Regions from separate parts of the Brevibacillus sp. AF8 genome, predicted to be linked through region 3. Evidence: riboswitches for the same ligand, from Rfam matches in the RefSeq annotation. Region 3 holds a riboswitch; each other region holds the start of a gene.
The links. Region 3 has a riboswitch for cyclic di-AMP ahead of KB186_RS18715 (quaternary amine ABC transporter ATP-binding protein). Riboswitches for the same ligand answer to the same signal wherever they lie in the genome.
Positions count from the first base shown of each region.

Region 1: linked by a shared signal. The riboswitch ahead of KB186_RS01250 (CAP domain-containing protein) and the one ahead of KB186_RS18715 (quaternary amine ABC transporter ATP-binding protein) in region 3 are both predicted to bind cyclic di-AMP.
Region 2: linked by a shared signal. The riboswitch ahead of KB186_RS24885 (C40 family peptidase) and the one ahead of KB186_RS18715 (quaternary amine ABC transporter ATP-binding protein) in region 3 are both predicted to bind cyclic di-AMP.

Region 1 is NZ_JAGQDN010000001.1:368,502-374,722, forward strand. It holds gene KB186_RS01225 (catalase) at 1-1,051, opposite strand, end outside; gene KB186_RS01230 (2-phosphosulfolactate phosphatase) at 1,132-1,854, opposite strand; gene KB186_RS01235 (hypothetical protein) at 2,062-2,433, shown strand; gene KB186_RS01240 (cold-shock protein) at 2,600-2,803, opposite strand; gene KB186_RS01245 (rhodanese-like domain-containing protein) at 3,234-3,578, shown strand; cyclic di-AMP (ydaO/yuaA leader) riboswitch at 3,663-3,819, shown strand; gene KB186_RS01250 (CAP domain-containing protein) at 3,827-4,615, shown strand; gene KB186_RS01255 (hypothetical protein) at 4,680-4,832, opposite strand; gene KB186_RS01260 (homoserine dehydrogenase) at 4,933-5,943, opposite strand; gene def (peptide deformylase) at 5,940-6,221, opposite strand, start outside.
Region 2 is NZ_JAGQDN010000026.1:7,299-13,519, forward strand. It holds gene KB186_RS24870 (cytochrome P450) at 1-29, shown strand, start outside; gene KB186_RS24875 (sensor histidine kinase) at 221-1,606, opposite strand; gene KB186_RS24880 (response regulator transcription factor) at 1,607-2,326, opposite strand; gene KB186_RS24885 (C40 family peptidase) at 2,541-3,062, opposite strand; cyclic di-AMP (ydaO/yuaA leader) riboswitch at 3,067-3,206, opposite strand; gene KB186_RS24890 (LiaF transmembrane domain-containing protein) at 3,525-3,929, shown strand; gene KB186_RS24895 (PspA/IM30 family protein) at 3,994-4,689, shown strand; gene KB186_RS24900 (class I SAM-dependent methyltransferase) at 4,784-5,362, shown strand; gene liaF (cell wall-active antibiotics response protein LiaF) at 5,377-6,221, shown strand, end outside.
Region 3 is NZ_JAGQDN010000015.1:31,608-37,828, forward strand. It holds gene KB186_RS18705 (ABC transporter permease) at 1-1,686, shown strand, start outside; gene KB186_RS18710 (ABC transporter ATP-binding protein) at 1,683-2,738, shown strand; cyclic di-AMP (ydaO/yuaA leader) riboswitch at 2,909-3,055, shown strand; gene KB186_RS18715 (quaternary amine ABC transporter ATP-binding protein) at 3,448-4,674, shown strand; gene KB186_RS18720 (ABC transporter permease) at 4,658-5,497, shown strand; gene KB186_RS18725 (glycine betaine ABC transporter substrate-binding protein) at 5,494-6,221, shown strand, end outside.

The DNA.
Region 1 (6,221 bases), on a different contig from region 3:
AGGTCCTTCCTTGCAGGAGCTTGTCATCAGAAAAATCCAGTCCATCCACTAAAACACCTGTCCCAAAAGCTGCTTGCTCGACCTCTGCAAAATAGTTATCCGGGTTTTTGTTCAAAACCATTTTGCCTACCGGAAGAAACGGGAACTGATCATCGGGCCATATTTTCGTTGGATCAAGCGGATCAAAATCGAGCTCAGGATGATCGTCATCACTCATGATCTGGACGCACAATTCCCACTCTGGATATTCTCCTCGCTCAATCGCTTCATACAAGTCTTGTGTGGCATGATTGAAGTTTTTCCCTTGGATCTCTTCCGCCTGTTTTTGTGTCAAATTCTTTATCCCTTGCGCTAACGGCTGCCAATGGTACTTGATCAGGACCGCATTGCCTTCATGGTTTACCCACTTGTACGTATTTACGCCAGAGCCTTGCATTTGCCGATAGTTCGCTGGTATTCCCCACGGGGAGAACAAAAACGTAATCATATGCATAGCCTCAGGCGTGTTCGAGATGAAGTCAAAGATCCGTTCCACGTCTTGGATGTTTGTGACAGGATCAGGCTTGAATGCATGTACAAGATCAGGAAACTTCATCGCATCCCGAATGAAAAAAACTTTGAGGTTATTGCCAACCAGATCCCAGTTCCCATCCTCTGTATAAAACTTCACCGCGAACCCACGTGGATCGCGTAATGTTTCGGGCGAATGCGTGCCATGATTAACCGTAGAAAAACGCACAAACACAGGCGTTTTTTTCCCACGCTCCGAAAACAGCTTTGCCCTCGTGTATGTAGAAACTGGCTCATCACCTACGGTTCCATACGCTTCAAAAAAGCCATGTGCTCCTGCACCTCGACTATGCACGACACGTTCAGGTGTTTTCTCTCGATCAAAATGCGTGATTTTTTCAAGAAAGTCGTAATTCTCCAGAACGGTTGGCCCGCGATTTCCCACTGTCCGCAAGTTCTGGTTGTCTGTGATCGGATGGCCTTGACGATTCGTCAGGATATTTTCTTCTGCCTGGTTGATGGACTTTCTGCTGTCATCCATATGAATCCTCCCTATCCAGTTTTTCTCATGTGTGGTTCATAACCATGGTTACCGAATGAGGGATTCTTTATGCGAAAAGACTAAATCGCTTCGTACGCAAAATCATCGTTAAGCACTGGAACTGAGCCACTCTGATTCCATTCCGCTGCCAGTGAGACATCTTCTAGGTAGCCCATACTGATCAGTTCTTGGCCGGAAGCACATTTCTGCAAGTAAGCGGGAAGAAGACCTTGAGCAGATCGAAAGGCTGCCACCGCCATTTCAGCCTCTGGTGACAAACGATACCTCTCTAGTTCGTGAAGCAGCGCACCTGCCGCAATCATATCCTCAATAGCGGGTCGCAATGCTCCATTTCCCCACCGTTCACCGCAAGCAATGACCGTTATCGTTCCTTTCTGCTGCTGTATGTATCTGGCTACGGATAGCGCATTACGCAAGCACGCAGCGACCACCCTCGCCCCTGTTTTCTTTGCCAACACGGTACAGGTCGATCCGTTTGGTGAGGGTAACACCACTCTACTTCCCACCGGAACCGTTTTCAGACAGGCTGGCGAAAGGGAGATTGGTTCGCCGCGTTTTCCAGCGAGCAGCGCTGCTTTTTGTTTGGCGAATGCAATGGCTGACTCATCCTGTACCTGATAAGGATAGACGATACCCCCACGTCCCGTTACGATATCTACACACGTACTGAACGAGAGTACATCGATAATCACGATCATATCCGATGCTGCTCCGACCTGTTCCACCCCTTCGTATCCCCAATCAAATCGAGCCGTATAGTCTAGTTGCTTGTATACAGGCATTTCTCCCAAACCCTCCACCGTCCTCTATCAAAAATAGTTACTCGTCCCCTTACGTTCGCCGTTACAAATCAAGACAAGAAACAATATCGTATTATTGTCCCACTAGATTACACAAGAATGGAGTGAACATGGATGTCTGAAATCGAATACGACGACGATCAAGGTAATACTGAAAGCAGAAATCACAGACGCCCAAGAAGAAATACGGTGAGAACGACTGGTATTTTGCAAAATAACCTCGCCCGAGCTGTCACTGCTCACCTCGACCTGGTAAACCTGAACACAGAAGAGGTTGAAGTACGTGTGCAAGTATTGAACTGGGGTAACGCCGTTACGCAAACGAATCCAGTTAGCACCTTGCTTGACATTACGCAATTTATCCCTGCGAATACTCGCACTGCTTTCAATGCGCTTGTCCCCGCTTCTTTCCACTATGAAGTTCGCCTTACCGTAGCAGAAAACAACAGAAATGTCCTTCTCACCACTTATGGCCGTACTTCTATCGGCGGCGGTCAAGTTGTTGGTCTTACCGTTCTTGACAGTCAATTCCAAACTGTCGATATCGAAACTTGTATTTAACTATTTTGCAGGAAGAAAATGAGGAATTATGGTGGGACGCCATAGTTCCTTTTTTAATGATTCGCATGCACGAATAGGCGCTGGGGACTATCCCAACGCCTTTTTACTTCTATGTTCTACGACAAAAAAACTGCCCTCGAAAGGACAGTTTCTTTTAAAAGGAGACTTACAGTTTTACTACGTTCTCAGCTTGTGGGCCACGGTTGCCTTGAACAATGTTGAATTGAACTTTTTGACCTTCGTCCAAAGTTTTGAAACCGTCACCTTGGATTGCGCTGAAGTGTACGAATACATCGTCTCCGCCTTCTACTTGAATGAAACCGAAACCTTTTTCTGCGTTAAACCATTTTACTGTTCCGTTCGTTTGCATCTAAAAAAACCTCCAAAAATTCAATTTGAATATGCTAGTCATATTTACCGAAGCAAATAAAGCTCACATATCATGAAGAAATACCAAATCATGTGCTGTGATACGCCTTCATGATATGTGAATTTTACTTACTTAGCAAATATATGAATGTCATAGGACGGAACTGCAAAATTAAAAACTAAACCTTTTGAAAACCTAAAACAATGAAAGCCCTTCCTCTCTTCCATCCTTGCGGCTCCGATGACCGCGCCAGTGTGAATCGGGGATTCAAAAATGTTATCCATCAGCATACAAACACCTCGATGAATGATTAGGTATCAATTTTCCAAGTAGCAACCTCATTCTACCATGGTTGTCCAATAAAAGCAACCGTTCAGCCTTATTCTGGACGAAGCGGTACTCTGTTACAATAGGATTGGGAGGGATTACATTGGAAAATCATATTTTGACAACCATTCAATTATCCGAAATGCTTGAAAAGAAAGTGCCTGTACTTTTATTGGACGTACGCGACGCCGAGAAATTTATTTCCGGCAGCCTCGTTCACGAAAACGCGTCGGCGCGAAACGTCCCTTATCTTCTTATGAAGGAACAGGACAAGCCACTTGATGAAGAAACCGAAAAACTCGCGCAAAATGTGCAGATCGTTACCTTATGTACAACAGGTAACAAAGCTCAAAAAGCTGCGGCTCTGCTTCGTGAGCATGGTTTTCATGCGAATGCATTGGAAGGCGGCTTAACTGCATGGAAGGAACAATCAAACAAAGCGAAATGAGCCTAATTTATCAACGATTCTAGCTAGTTGCCATATATTACTCCTTTATTTCGATTGGGATTGTCTGATATCGTTGTTCATGCCAAACGAAATAAGCCGAGACTTCCTCTTGAAAAGGAAGTGCGGGGGACTTTTTTGTGGATGAGTTATTCCACATTGGGGTGAATCGCCGAACTGGCGTAGGGTTGTTTCCTCAATCCGAATCCGACAACTAACCTCGTAGGCCAAAAAAAGGAGAGATTTGTTTAATGAAACGTTTTGGTTCTGTTACAATCGCGATGACTCTTGGTCTGGGCTTGGCTTTGACAGGGTTTGCTTCTTCTGCTTCCGCAGCATCTAACTGCCCATTGAAGAACGGACAATTCCAATTCAATGCGGGTCAAAATATGGGACAATTCCAAAAAGCACCAAATGCACAACAGTTCTTTAACTTTTTCCAAAAACAAGGCTTTGTTCCTGGCCAGCCACAAGCAGTACAGCCAATGCAACCTGTTAAGCAAGGACAAGCAACACCTGTACAACCTTGCCCGATTCAACCAGGAACTTTCCAACCAGCACCCGTACAACAAGCTCCAGCACAACCAGCACCAGTTCAAACGGCACCAGCACAACCTAGCAATAATGTCACTCAGCCTGCCGCTCCGGTAAATCAAGCGGATGAAGCTAAAACTGGTGATTTTGCGAAACAAGTCGCGGATTTGGTGAACCAAGAACGTGCAAAAGCAGGTCTCAAACCTGTTCAAATGGATGCGGCACTGTCCAAAGTAGCGTTGGCAAAAGCACAAGATATGTCTGCTAACAACTATTTTGACCACAACAGTCCAACGTACGGTTCTCCATTTGACATGATGAAGCAGTATGGCATTCAGTACTCGACTGCAGGCGAGAATATCGCCATGGGTCAACAGAGTCCACAAGAAGTTATGCAACAATGGATGAACAGTGAAGGCCACCGCCAAAACATTATGAACCCTGATTTCACAAAAATTGGTGTAGGCTTCACAAATGGCTACTGGGTACAAGAATTTATCGGGTAGAACACTGCCTGATAAACGAAAAGCCGGTGTCTCGTAATCGAGACCCGGCTTTTTCGTGTACGCGTTACTTTCGCTTCGCTTCTGCCGCCTGTTTTTTGGGGGTACAGCAGCTTTCCTGCTCATTGAGCAAAGCAACATCCTTTTGATTCATTTCTTGCTTCGTTGGGTAAGCAGATACTTGCTGCAGCTCGGCATTGACATCAGACGATTGTTTCATCCGTATGGCCCCCTCACCGTTATTGGTGGTACATCCCTAGTATGCACGCGGTTCTAAACGACTCATTCCTAAGGAACACTGGAAGCACATGCAAATGAACCTATCTGCTTATAATATGTTCAAGGTCTTTTAAGGCAGCCGCCGCTGCCGCCACAGGATCTGATTTTCCTCCAACGACCAATAAATCCCCCATGACATCTGTTTCTACCCGTATGGCTTTTGTCGTACCAGATACAGATGCAAATGGATGGGTAAGATCCACCGCACATAAATCTACTGCGACAGATACCGTGCCATTCGCTTCCTTTTGGATCGTTCCGATCAGCTTGGGAATCTTCGAGTGCTTTTTCCACGCCTCGATTTGTAACGAGGTTATTTCGCGAATACTTGCGCGTGTTATATCGGTTAGTTTTACTTGCGCATCAAAAGCAGCGTTTGCCAAGATCGTGAGCTTCGAAGCTGTATCCCATCCATCGATATCATAGGAAGGGTCCGGTTCGGCAATCCCCATCTTCTGAGCGAGCTCGACTGCTTCTGCACAGGTGAGCCCCTCTTCCATCATTTTTGTGAGCACGAAGTTTGTCGTTCCCGTAAAAATACCTTCGACGCGTTTTACTTCACAGCCTGCCAAGTTATACTGCAACAGATCGATCGTCGGCAGAGCTGCTGCTGTTGCTCCACTCCCTTTCAATGCGACGCCATGTTTTTTGGCAAGAGCGGCTAAGCCAGCATAATCGACTACAAGTGCGCCTTTTGAAATGGCGATCGCATGCATGGCATTCTCCAAAGCATAACGAATAAAAGTAAGACCGGGTCCGCCCTCTTTTTCAGATGGACCTGCCTCGATGAGCACGTCTGCTTGAGCTGACTTGATAAATTCCAGCGCGTTCCAAGATGGGTTCCTTGTTTGTTTTGTATGAGCATAGTCTGCCCATTTTCCCGAATCGATTCCGTTCTCATCGTAGAGGCCGGAAGCTGAACGAACGACTCCCACGAGTCTGACATCCGCTTGATATAGCTCGCGGTACCTCTCCCTTCGCTGCTCCAGCAGTCGAGCCACCTGCTGTCCTACTGTTCCGAAGCCTGTTAACATAATGTTCCAACGTTTCATGAGTCAATCTCCTTGCTGTTTATGCGTCGCTTATTTCCACCATTTTTTCTACTTTTATCTTGTATCCGGAGCAAATCCTTGCGATTCAGTTTCTTTCCTGTTTTCGCTGAGTAGATCTCTTCCGTATGATCAATAAACAATATTCCTTCCAAATGGTCCATCTCGTGCTGAATACACCGAGCCAGGAAATCTTCCGCTTCGATTGTCTTTGTTTGTCCTTGGCGGTTCAGCGTCTGAACTTTGACATAATTCGCCCGACGAACGATTCCAAAAACACC
Region 2 (6,221 bases), on a different contig from region 3:
GACTGCCGATGCGTTTGGAAAAGAGATAGAAAAAAATGGAAGTTGAGGGACAAAAAAAGAGGCATCTTATCACTACGGTTTCGCCGATTGTGTCAGATACCGAACTGGGGGTTATTTATCACTGAAAGCAACATGCTTACAAAAATTATTTTACTAGTAAAATATAAAGAAATAATTAACTGAGAATAAATCTATATAAAATAAGGGTAGCTTGTGAAAGCTACCCGTGGAAGAAGGGGATGGTGAAGGAGAAACTGCTTCCCATTCCCAATTCACTGTTTACCATCAGATCTCCGCCGTGAAGCCGGACGATGCTCTTGCAAATCGTCAAGCCTAAGCCTGTACCGCCACTGTTTCGATTTCGTGATTTTTCCGCCCGATAAAACTTGGTGAAAATTTTCGGTAAATCTTCAGCGGCGATTCCTTCTCCTTTGTCGATCACAGTAAAAAGGACATGCCCTTCTCGCTGATCACACGTAAGGTAAATGGAGCCATCCGGTTTGTTGTAGTGGATAGCGTTGTTTAACAAATTTTCCATGACACGCCGCAGCTTGGTCTCATCTGCTTCGATGTGTAGTTCATTGGAGATGCGCAGCTTCCATTGAAAGGTGAGACCTGCCTCTTTGATTCTTGGCAAATAGTCCTCAATGATTCCTCTCAAGAAGCTTTTGACATGAATGCGGTTAATACTGAGTCGGACCTCGGAGCTTTGAGTGGTGAAGTCCTGCAGCTCATCCAGCAGCTTTTCCAAGTCCGTCGTTTTTAGCTCGATTTTGCCCATCTGTTTCTGTATTTTGGTCATATCCGTCACACGACCAGAGCCGATATATGACGCATACCCTTTGATCGTGGTGAGAGGTGTGCGGAAGTCGTGGGCGATCGAAGCGATCATTTCTGCCTGTCTTTCTTCCGCTAAGCGAAGCTCATCCACCATTTCCCCGAAATATCGAAAGAGTTGCCCAAATTCATCATGCGATCGATACGTAAATGTGACCAGACGCTTCCCTTCCTGAATTTCTTGGGTGACGCGCGATAATTCGTTAACCGGCCTTAGTATCCAGCGAACGAACAAAGCGAGCAGAACCAATCCCACCAGACTAATGCTTCCGTAAATAAACCAGAGCATCATGGAAACCCCTGTTGTAGCCATCATGTCGTAATCATCTGTGTAGAAATAAACAACGATCTCCCCTGTACGCGGTGGCTCCTGCTGAAAATGGTACTCAGCGACCACTTTGAGGTCACTTTGTTTGGCAGAATCGCCACGACTTGATGCGGAGGGGGAAGGCATTTTCAAATTATAGGCGCGTGATGTTTTGCTGTAGATGGTGTTTCCATTGGCATCCTTTACGAGCATGCGGTACATCACGTCGTCTGGCAACTGCTTTTCAAGCTCCAAACGTTCGATTGGGTCCTTGAAATTACTGACGAGAAGCAATTGATTGAGCATGACCTTCTCTGCGGCTTCTTTCTCAGCCTGGTACTGATTATGCCGATCATTTTTGAGTTGAGCGACAATAATGTCTTGAAAAACAAATTTAAACAACAAGATGTTGAGTGTGATCAAGGCAATGAAGGAGAGCAAAACTTTATTGCGTAAGCTCATTTAAAGCTTCTCCCCGATAAATACGTAGCCTGTCCCCCATTGTGTTTTAATGAACTGACGTTCTGTTTCCAGCTTTTCACGGAGGTTTTTAATATGGACGGTCACTGTATTGAGCGAGCCATATCCATATCCCCAGACACGGTCATAAATTTGCTCTCTTGTAAAGACGATGCCCGCATTTTCTGCGAGGAAGGTGAGTAGTTGGAATTCCTTGGTAGATAGCTCAATCTTTTGATTGCATACATAAACGGAATACGTTTCTTTATGGATTTCCAGGTCCTTGAATTTCAAAACCGTAATCGGAGAGGAGGCCGTTTCCTTCTCAGGCTGCTCTTCGGTATGCTTGCGAATGCGCTCATAGCGACGAAGGTGGGCACGAATGCGAGCGAGCAGCTCTTCTGTATCAAAAGGCTTCGTGATGTAATCATCTGCGCCGATTTCGAAGCCGACTACTTTATCTACCGCTTTTCCTTTTGCACTGAGAAACAGTATAGGCAAATCCCACTCACGGCGAATTTGAGAGCAGAGCTCGTAGCCACTCATGTTGGGCATCATAATATCCAAAAGGATCAGGTTGGGACGCTCTCCTTGGCTGAGCAGCGAGAGTGCATCCTCTCCGCTCTCTGCGGAGGAAACGGTGAAGCCCTCGTTCTCCAAAATGTCTTCTAGCAGTTCAATAATCTCCAGATTGTCATCGACAATTAAAATGTGATCTTTCACCGGAACAACCCCCAGTTACTTCTATTAATAAGGAATACCATTCAAAGAATGGGTCTTGTCTATCATAACATGCTTTGACCTGATCAGGGGAAGAAACCCCGTAAGTTATTAAGTTGTTCTAATATGTGAGGGTACCTCTTTAGACCAGGTACTAAATTTCGTCAGAAAAAGCCAGAGACGTAGTGTCCCTGGCTTTTATTATTTTGCCGAATGACTATTTTTTAGCTGGTTTTTCCGGCAACGATGCAGCTTGCACCGCTTTTTCCTTATTCGGAGTTTCTGCTTTCGCTAGAACAGGAACGCTGAGACGCTTGGCGCCTACATAACGCTTGCTCCAGTAGTATGGATCGCTCAACTTGGTGTTGACGACTCCACGACCAGATTCCGAGTGCACGAATGTGCCGTCTCCGATGTAGATACCCACGTGAGAAATGCTGCGACCGTTCGTGTTGAAGAATACGAGATCGCCTGGCTGCAAATCTTTTCTGGCTACCTCTGTACCTAATTCGTACTGGGAAGCAGAATTGTGAGGCAGGTCTACACCTAACGCATCAAATACGTAGCGCGTGAAACCGGAGCAGTCAAAGCCCTTTTTGGACGAGCCGGAAGATTTGTAAGGGGTACCGTACAAGTCACTGACTACTTCATTGAGAGTATTCTCCTCAGCAGCCTGTGCAGTGCCTGCCCCCATAGCAAGCAATCCAGCCATAAATAAAGATAAAACCATCTTGCGCAAAAGAAACTGCTCCCTTCGTGAGCCTACGAGGTTAGCTGAAGGGTTCGGTCGAAAGGACGCCCTAGGCTGCTAGGAGTAGCAACCATTCACCCCAAAAACGTGGTTCCCCCGTTTCCGCCAAGCGGAATTCGGCTATTTTTCGATGTTTTTTTACACGCACTCTTACGAAGATTCTACGCCAGTCCTTTATTTCCTTCTTTTTATCTGTTCGTTCACATATTCGTCACAAAGATGCCGTCAAATGCTGTAACGTTTTCGTTCGACAGTGCAAGCCGCCTTTCGACGCGTGCATATTCTGTCTTGCGGGACAGCTCGTCCGATTAGGGCAGGAAATTGTCTCCGTCCAAGGACGGAGGGAAAAACCAACCGCACGCCCGTTATGGGAAGCCTATACCGAGGGCTACAATAAGGGCATAACGTTCCACAAGCACCACATGCAAAACGAATGGAGGTAAGCGAGTAATGAGCGAACGGTCTGGCAAAGTTCTACTCGGGCTGGTTCTGCTGCTAGTCGGTGGGTTGGTTCTTCTGGATCTGGTGGGTATCGATATCGGAGACTTGCTCGGGTTTATCATTCCCGGCGTGATCATGATATACGGTGCCAAAAAGATCATGGGACAAACCGGTTCACGTTTTTGGGGAATCCTGGTCTTCCTGTTCGGGTTCCTGATGTTGATTGGCAAGCTTGACCTACTGTTTCACGCGCTTCTGGCCATTGGGGTGATTTATCTGGGATATCGCTTACTGCGTCCCAGCCAAGAGCCAAAACAAGCGCCTCCTTCTTGGGAGCGTGAATGGGCCCAAAAAGTATTAAAGGAAGATACGCTGGACACTTGGGAGAGAAACGTAAGAAGACGCCCGCAGTAACGCCTATGTCGCAAGAGTCTTTTGGATGAACAATATGATGTGATATGATGAGGAGGAAAAAATAATGAGTATCTTTAAACGTTTGCGTGACCTGACAGTAGCTTCGGTAAATGATGCATTGGATTCCATGGAAGATCCGGTAGTAATGCTGAATCAATATATGCGTGACATGGAAGTAGAAATCGGACAAGTTGAAGTCGCGGTTGCCCGTCAGGTTGCACTGGAAAAGAAATTCCGTCAGCAATTGGATGAAGCCAATGCCCTGATCGAAAAACGCGATCGTCAAGTCAAGCTCGCCTTAACTGAGGGAGAAGACGAGTTGGCACGTCGAGCACTCGCTGACAAGAAGCAGTACGAAGGCCGGGCAGCGGAATATGAAACTCTCTACCTGTCAGCATCCGAGGCAGCTACACAAATGCGCGAGAAGCTGGCTGAGCTGAAGGAAGAGTTCTATAAAATGCGTGCGAAAAAGTTCACACTGATGGCACGTGCACAAGTAGCTCGTACACAAAAGCAAGTCAATCAAGCAGTTGTTGGTATCGGCAATCAGTCCGCAGGCCGTGGCTTCGCCCGCATGGAGGAAAAAGTCATGCGCATGGAAGCAGAAGCACAAATGAGTGGGCAATGGCGCCAAACGAACCGCGCTTGGGAGAACGCTTTGTCTGACCTGGAAAAGGATGATCTCGATGCAGAACTTGCTAGCATCAAAGCATCCATTAATGAAGCAAAAACACCGGTAGCCAAACCAGTGCAATCCTAATTCAACAGGAACTGGGGGACAAGGTGTAGAATAGATTGGGTCAATTCGGCAGCCTGTGTACATCAGGCTGCTTTTCCCCTAGGAGGTACGATTCTTGCAGGACTTCTTGGTCTTTTTGCGGCGGTTTATCGCTGAGCCTGGACGCGTCGGTAGTATAATCCCCAGCTCTCGTTTTTTATGTGAGCAAATGTTGAAAAGCGTCGATTGGGCTTCAACCGATGTGATCCTGGAGCTGGGACCTGGTACAGGGGCATTTACCCAAACGATCTATCAGCGCTTGCGTCCCGGCACACAGTACGTGCTTGTGGAACGAGATTCCCAATTTCGCTCTATGCTTCAATCACGTTTTCCCGATCTTCCTATCAGGGAGGAAGCGACTAAACTTAGGTCTTACTTGGAGGAGCAGGACCTTGTAGGTGCAGATGTCATTATCTCAGGTCTGCCATTCGCCAATTTTCCACAAGAGCTGCGGGCAGCAATTCTGGACGAAGTTCAATCTGTACTGAAGCCAGGGGGCCTATTTATTACATTCCAATATTCGCTACAACTCCAGGCTGAGTTGCAGGATCGTTTTCCCCGGGTTGAGATCGACTTTACCCTGTTGAACATTCCGCCTGCATTCATCTATACATGTCGTAATGGTCAAAGTGAAAACGATCAGCATGGGGCGTGAGAGAGGAGACTTTTGTGAAACTGTCCCGTTTGCACAAAATGTTGGCTGGTGTCCTGATTATTTTTACGGGAATCGGTCTTTTGTTAGACAGTTTGGGTATCATTTCGTTCGGTCTGTTTGATTTGTGGCCGATGGTGCTTATTTATTTCGGCCTTCGTTTGTGGGGGAATAAAAATCGGATTGGCGGAGGAATTTTATTCTCGCTGGGGACCATCATCGCGATGGATATGTGGTTTAGTGTCGGGATTGATGATTTGTTCCAGATTGCAGTGCCAATCGTGTTTATTTATTTCGGGTTTCAGTTGATTCGGGGCAAGAACAGCAGACGAGATCACCGTGTGAATCAGCCATTAGGCGAGAGTGGGACCCCATCTGCTGCGGAGACGATTTTGACTAGTGATGCGAGTATCCCGAATGACGTGAACGTTTCAACAGCGGAGCGCCCTTGGCTAGACAGCTGGAACAAATGGAAGCATGTTGGTGGAAAAATTCCTCATCACGAAAGCATGTCTTCATCCCCTGACGACATGCTGCCAAAAGATTCCCGCAGTTCTCTGATTGGGGATTATCACCTGACTTCCGGGCGTTTTGAACTGAATCACTTGCATGTCTGGCATGGAATCGGGGATGTTGTGATTGATCTTTCCCGGGCAGTGTTGATGCGGGATGAAGCGGTTCTTGTCGTAGAGGGCTGGGTAGGCGATGTGACGATTTATGTACCGGTCGATCTTCCTGTATCGGTAACGGCAGGGTTAAGTATTGGTGACCTGGAGGTGCTAAGCCACCGTCAGGGGGGGATCAACCGCAGTGTTAAGATTCGTTCTGATCAGTATGATGAAGCATTGCAAAAAGTAAACTT
Region 3 (6,221 bases):
ATAGCCGTGCCCCTGTCGTTGGAAAAGGCGGCCACATGGATCGTGCTGGTGCCGGTCGCCTTCTTTTTTATGTATCCGTTGTGGAAGTTGATCGCTCTTAGTGTGCAAACAGAAGCAGGGATCGGTCTTCGATACTTTGCGGATGTGATCACACATGAACGCACGTGGAACGCTATCGGTCACAGCGTTACGGCGGCAGGAGCTTCTACGCTCATCGCGTTAGTCATTGGCGTGTCGTTGGCTTGGTTATGCGCCTATACAGACATACGCTGGAAGTCTGCCATTCATGTACTTGCCCTGTTGCCATTGCTGATTCCCTCGTACGTGATGACCTTGGCCTGGACACAACTGGCAGGTCCGCAAGGGGTATTGAACCGGGCAGCGAGCTGGCTTTATGGTGGGCCTTTGGAGCTGTGGGACGTCTATGGCTTGGACGGGATCATTGTTGTAATGGGTCTAACGCATTATCCGTTGGTCTACATGCTCACGCTGTCCGTTCTGTATCGGATTCCCAAAGAACTGGAATGGGCGGCTCATTCTTCAGGGGCTACGGCTACGACCGTATTTCGCAAGGTGACACTCCCACTCGCCTTACCGGGAATTGCAGGAGGCGGACTGCTTGCTTTTATTTCCGGACTCGATAATTTTGGTGTCCCTGCGTTTCTCGGGATCCCGGAAAATATCCCTTTATTGAGTACGTTGATTTATGAGGAGGTCATCGGATTTGGACCGAGCGCTTTTGCGAGGGCATCTGTCTTGTCTATTTTGCTTGGCGTGATAGCATTGGCGGGAACAGGAGTACAGTGGCTCTTTTTGCGTAAAAGCCGGGTGGACCAGACCAGTGCCGAGGACAAATCGATTCGCCGTCACTTGGAAAGATATCGACGGGGTGTGGAGGTTCTTGTTGGACTCTTTTTGTTGGTGACGAGTGTGCTTCCTCTCTTGTCCATGGCAGCGAACGCTTTCATCAAGGCGTATGGGTTGCCTTTTGTTCCGCAAAATCTGACATGGAAGCATTTTGCGTTTGTATTGTTTGACCATGTTGGAACGAGAGCGGCCATCGGCAATAGCCTGATGCTGGCCTGCTTGACTGGCGTCTTGTGCGTGGTGGCTGGAACATGGTTCGCTTACTGGCGCATCCATCGGCCTTCCTTTATGGGAAAAGTAATGGAAGGGGCTGTCGCTTTGCCGTATGCTTTGCCCGGTATGGTGCTTGGTCTGGCGATGATTTTAACGTGGATCGAGCCGATTCCCAGCTGGCAGCCAGGAATATATGGAACGGTTTGGCTCATTTTGATTGCGTATGTGACTCGCTTTTTGATCTTGCAAGTAAAAAGCAGTACGGTCTCCATTATGCAGGTGGGCAAGGAAGTAGAAGAAGCAGCACGGATCAACGGTGGTCGATTTTGGACGAGGTGGTCCCGGATATTGCTCCCGCTCTATGCACCGGGAATGGCAACAGGCTTGTTTCTAGTGTTCCTGACAGCATTTACTGAATTGACAATATCATCGCTTCTGTGGTCATCCGGTTCGGAAACGATCGGTGTCGTTATTTTTAGCTTTGAGCAGGCGGGATCAACGACTCATAGCACGGCCCTTTCTTCGTTGATCGTAGTGGCCATCCTGCTGGCTTTGACAATGGGCGGTTTATGGAAACGATATTGGCAACGGAGGATACAGGGATGAACAGTGCAAGAGTGAAGGGCGTTTCCAAAAAATTCGGAGATGTGACGGTGCTCCACCATCTGGATCTACAAATTGGACAAGGGGAATTCGTTGCTTTGCTCGGGCCGAGCGGCTGCGGAAAAACGACACTGCTTAGGCTATTGGCGGGTTTTGAATCGCCTACCAGCGGAGAAATCTGGATCAATCAAGAGTGCGTAGCGGACCAGGCAAGAAGAAAGCCGCCAGAGGAGCGGCGGATTGGTATGGTGTTTCAGTCATTCGCACTTTGGCCGCATTTGACTGTCTATGAGAATGTCGTGTTTCCGTTGCAACATCAAAAGCACGTGCCTGCCGCTTACAAAGATAATCCAAAGGTACGGGTGGCACAAATGCTGGAGATGGTCGGTCTTGGAGGAATGGAAGAGAGATTTCCCAATCAGCTCTCTGGTGGACAAAAGCAGCGCGTTGCTCTGGCGCGGGCCATCGTGTTTAACCCTACGCTGCTTCTGATGGACGAGCCATTGAGCAGTCTCGATGCAGAGCTGCGTATGCAAATGCGCAAGGAAATCCAATTTATTCACCGCGAGCTGGGGACTTCCATCGTCTACGTCACACACGATCAGTCAGAGGCACTGGCTATGGCGGATCAGATCGTCGTAATGAAAGGAGGCAGGGTGGAACAAGCAGGTAGCCCGCAGGATATATACTATTCGCCCCAATCGCCTTTTGTCGCCAAGTTTGTGGGACGGGCTAACTTCTTAAAAGGAAACTGGGCTTGCCCCAATACCTTTCTGTTGGAGAGGCAAGGAGAGCCAGCGGTACCGATTGCTGTTTCCCGCGACTTTTCTTCCTTTCACGCTCAGCAAATATTGCCGGTTCGTCCCGATCAGTTGAAGCTCGCAGCGTGGCAGCAAGGAATGGAAGGCGTTATCGGAAAGGTATCTCATGTGCAATTTCAGGGGCGAGAACTGCTTTATTCCATCCGGGTCGGGGAGGATGACTGGGAGGTTGTCACGGACATCAGTCAGCGCTTTTCCTATGAGGAGCGTGTATGCGTAGAGGTTTGTGTATAAAAAGGGAAAGATAGCCAAGTGATTCTTCAATTGGATGAGCATGAACCATCTAAATCAATGCGACTCATTAAGAAAGGCGCTATTCTGTTTGATTCAACGAAAATGAACGTTCACAATAACTGGAAGCGAGCGTATAATCAAAGTCACAATCACGATCAAATAAGCAACAAAACACAATACGGCCTAGTTCCGATATTCTCGGAAGCGGGGGAACCAATCTTTTGGGGTTAATCCTGAGTGATCAGGAGGGATGAGGAAATGTCTTCTCTGCCATCCTACCCGTCAGCTAACCTCGTCGGCCAAAGCAGGGAAGGTCATGAATGGATAAAGTCTAGGCATATAATGCGCAACAAGGGGATTCCTTGCGGGCGTGTGATAGGTCGATACAGGCTTTTTCTTTGGGACCTTTGTTCTGGAGAAAAAGAATGGATCGGCCTATTTTTTATGGAAATACCGACGAGCAGCTTACGCCGATACAACGTGAAGGGAATGGTGTGGATCGCTGAGAGGCAGTCGGTACGACATAAACCGCTGACAATCGAAATCAGGAAGACAGAGTACAGGGAGTCCTGAAAATGGACGCCAGGTATTACGTAAGCCTGCGGATTTTCAACACGAGTAAACTCAAGCGTGCCTGCTTGGTTTTGCTGGAGTGTCGAAACTTCGCGGGCTTTTTACATTTACGAAAAAACGAAGGATGAGGGATATCATGTCCAAAATGAAAGTCCACCAACTCACAAAAGTGTTCGGCAAGCAGCCCGAACTGGCCTTGAAGCTGCTGGCGGAAGGACGGACAAAAGAACAAATTTACAAGCAAACTGGCCAGTCCATCGGTGTCAATCAGGTCAGCTTTGAAGTCGAGGAAGGTGAAATCTTTGTCATTATGGGCCTGTCAGGCAGCGGCAAGTCCACCTTAATCCGACTGTGTAATCGACTGATTGACCCAACGAGCGGAAGCATCGAGATCGATGGGGAAGAGATCGTGGACATGAAGGCAGCAGCTTTGCGTGAGGTGCGGAGGAAGAAGCTCGGGATGGTTTTTCAAAATTTCGCCCTGTTTCCGCAGCGGTCGGTACGAGAAAACGTGGAGTTTGGTTTGGAGATTCAGCAAGTACCGCCAGGACTCCGGCAAGAAAGAGCACGGGAAGCACTTGCGCTCGTTGGATTAACCGAGTGGGAAAATGCGCACCCGGATCAATTGAGCGGAGGGATGCGCCAGCGGGTCGGTCTGGCGCGGGCGTTGGCTAATAATCCAGATATTCTCTTGATGGACGAAGCGTTCAGTGCACTGGACCCACTCATTCGAAAAGATATGCAGGATGAGCTGCTGGAGCTCCAGATGACGATGAAAAAGACGATCCTGTTCATTACACATGACTTGCATGAGGCGTTGCGACTGGGCGATCGGATTGCCTTTATGAAAGACGGGCAGATCATTCAGATCGGCCGCCCGGAAGAAATTATGGCAGACCCAGCGGATGAATTCGTGCGGAAGTTCGTGGAGGATGCCGACCTGTCCAGGGTGCTCGTTGCTGAAAATGTGATGAAACGGGCAGAAGCAATCACGCCTGACAAAGGGGCCCGAGTGGCGCTGCAACTCATGATGGATAATGGCGTGTCCAGCTTGTACGTCGTGGACAAAAAGCGCACACTGCTTGGCTTGATTACGGCGTATGACGTATCACTTGCGATTGGTACGGGAGATTCGCTGGAGGCAATCATGAAAACCGACCTCCCTACCGTTTCGCCTGACGCACGTCTGCACAGCTTGTTCCCGATGATGGCAGACCTGCACGTCCCGATTGCGGTAGTGGGCGACCAGCAGCGATTATTGGGTGTCATCGTAAAAGGAGCGGTGCTAGGCGGGCTGGTAGGCAAAGTCAATGTACAAGAGCATCAGAGAGCAGAGGTGATGAGTGATGGACGTCGTGCCTAAGCTACCGATTGGCAGTTGGATGGAAGGGTTCGTGGAGGTGCTGGGCCAGTACAAAGGGGTATTGTTTGATCCGGTGGCTATCGTCATTTCCACGATGGTGACTTACTGTTCTACGGTTTTGGCAGAGATACCTTCGCTGATTCTCATCTTGTTGCTGGGGGCCGCTGCGTGGGTTTTTGCAGGGAGAGCGTCCATGGTCTTTACGGTTGTTGGACTTTCTCTCATCCACAACTTGGGGTACTGGGATGAAACGATGGAGACATTGGGACTCGTCCTCACTGCTACCATGATTTCGATCGTCATCGGGATTCCGGTGGGCATTCTTTGCGCGAGACACGATACGTTTCGCAATCTGGTTACGCCAGTACTGGATTTGATGCAGACGATGCCCGCGTTCGTTTATTTGATTCCCGCGATCTTTTTCTTCGGTTTGGGCGAGGTGCCGGGAGTTATTGCCTCCGTTATTTTTGCTTTGCCGCCAATCGTGCGTCTCACGAACTTAGGCATACGTCAGGTCCCAGCGGAAATGGAGGAAGCGGCGGACGCCTTTGGCGCAACTGGGTGGCAAAAGCTCGTGAAAGTACAACTGCCATACGCGAAATCGACGATCTTGGCGGGAGTCAATCAGTGCATCATGCTCGCCCTGTCGATGGTGGTCATAGCGGCTATGATCGGGGCGAAAGGCTTGGGTGCAGACGTATATCGCGCCGTATCGCAAGTGGATATAGGAAGAGGATTCGAGGCGGGGCTATCCATCGTGATCATCGCTATCGTCTTGGATCGACTTACCCAACATGCAGGAAAAAAGGAGAGAAATACATGATGAACAAAATGATTCCAGCTATATTGGCAGTCATGATGGGAGCGACAGCTTGGCTCGCAGGATGCTCTAGTCAAAACACAAACACACAAATACCGACAGCAACGGTGGTCGGTCCGATTCCTTCTGAGACGTCGGACAACGCGCTAGGAGAAAAGCTCGACTACAAAATCATCGGAATCGACGCAGGAGCAGGCTCGATGGTAAAGACAGAGGAAGTCATGAACCTGTATGGCTTGGATAAATGGCAGCTTGTCGAAGGCTCAGATGCCGCTATGACAGCAGCTTTGATCAAGGCGTACGAAGCGAAGGAACCAATTATCATAACGGGCTGGACGCCGCACTGGATGTTTAAAAAGATGGATTTGAAATACTTGGCGGACCCAAAGAACGGCTTTGGCGGAGCGGAACAAATCCATACCATCGTGCGCAAAGGGCTGAAAGAGGATCAGCCTGCTGCCTATCAATTTCTGGATAAGTTCTGGTGGGAGCCAGCCGATATGGAGTCGGTCATGGTTCAAATGATTGACGGAAAAGATCCGGAAGTGGCCGCTGCGGAATGGATAAAAAACAATGAAGTCAAAGTAGCGAAATGGGTGGAGGGCATACAGCCTGTCCAAAAAGAGAAGCTGACTCTCGCTTATGTAGCATGGGATTCCGAGATTGCCAGCTCGCACGTCGTAGAGCATGTGCTTGAGCAGAAGCTGGGGTATGAAGTCGAGTTGAG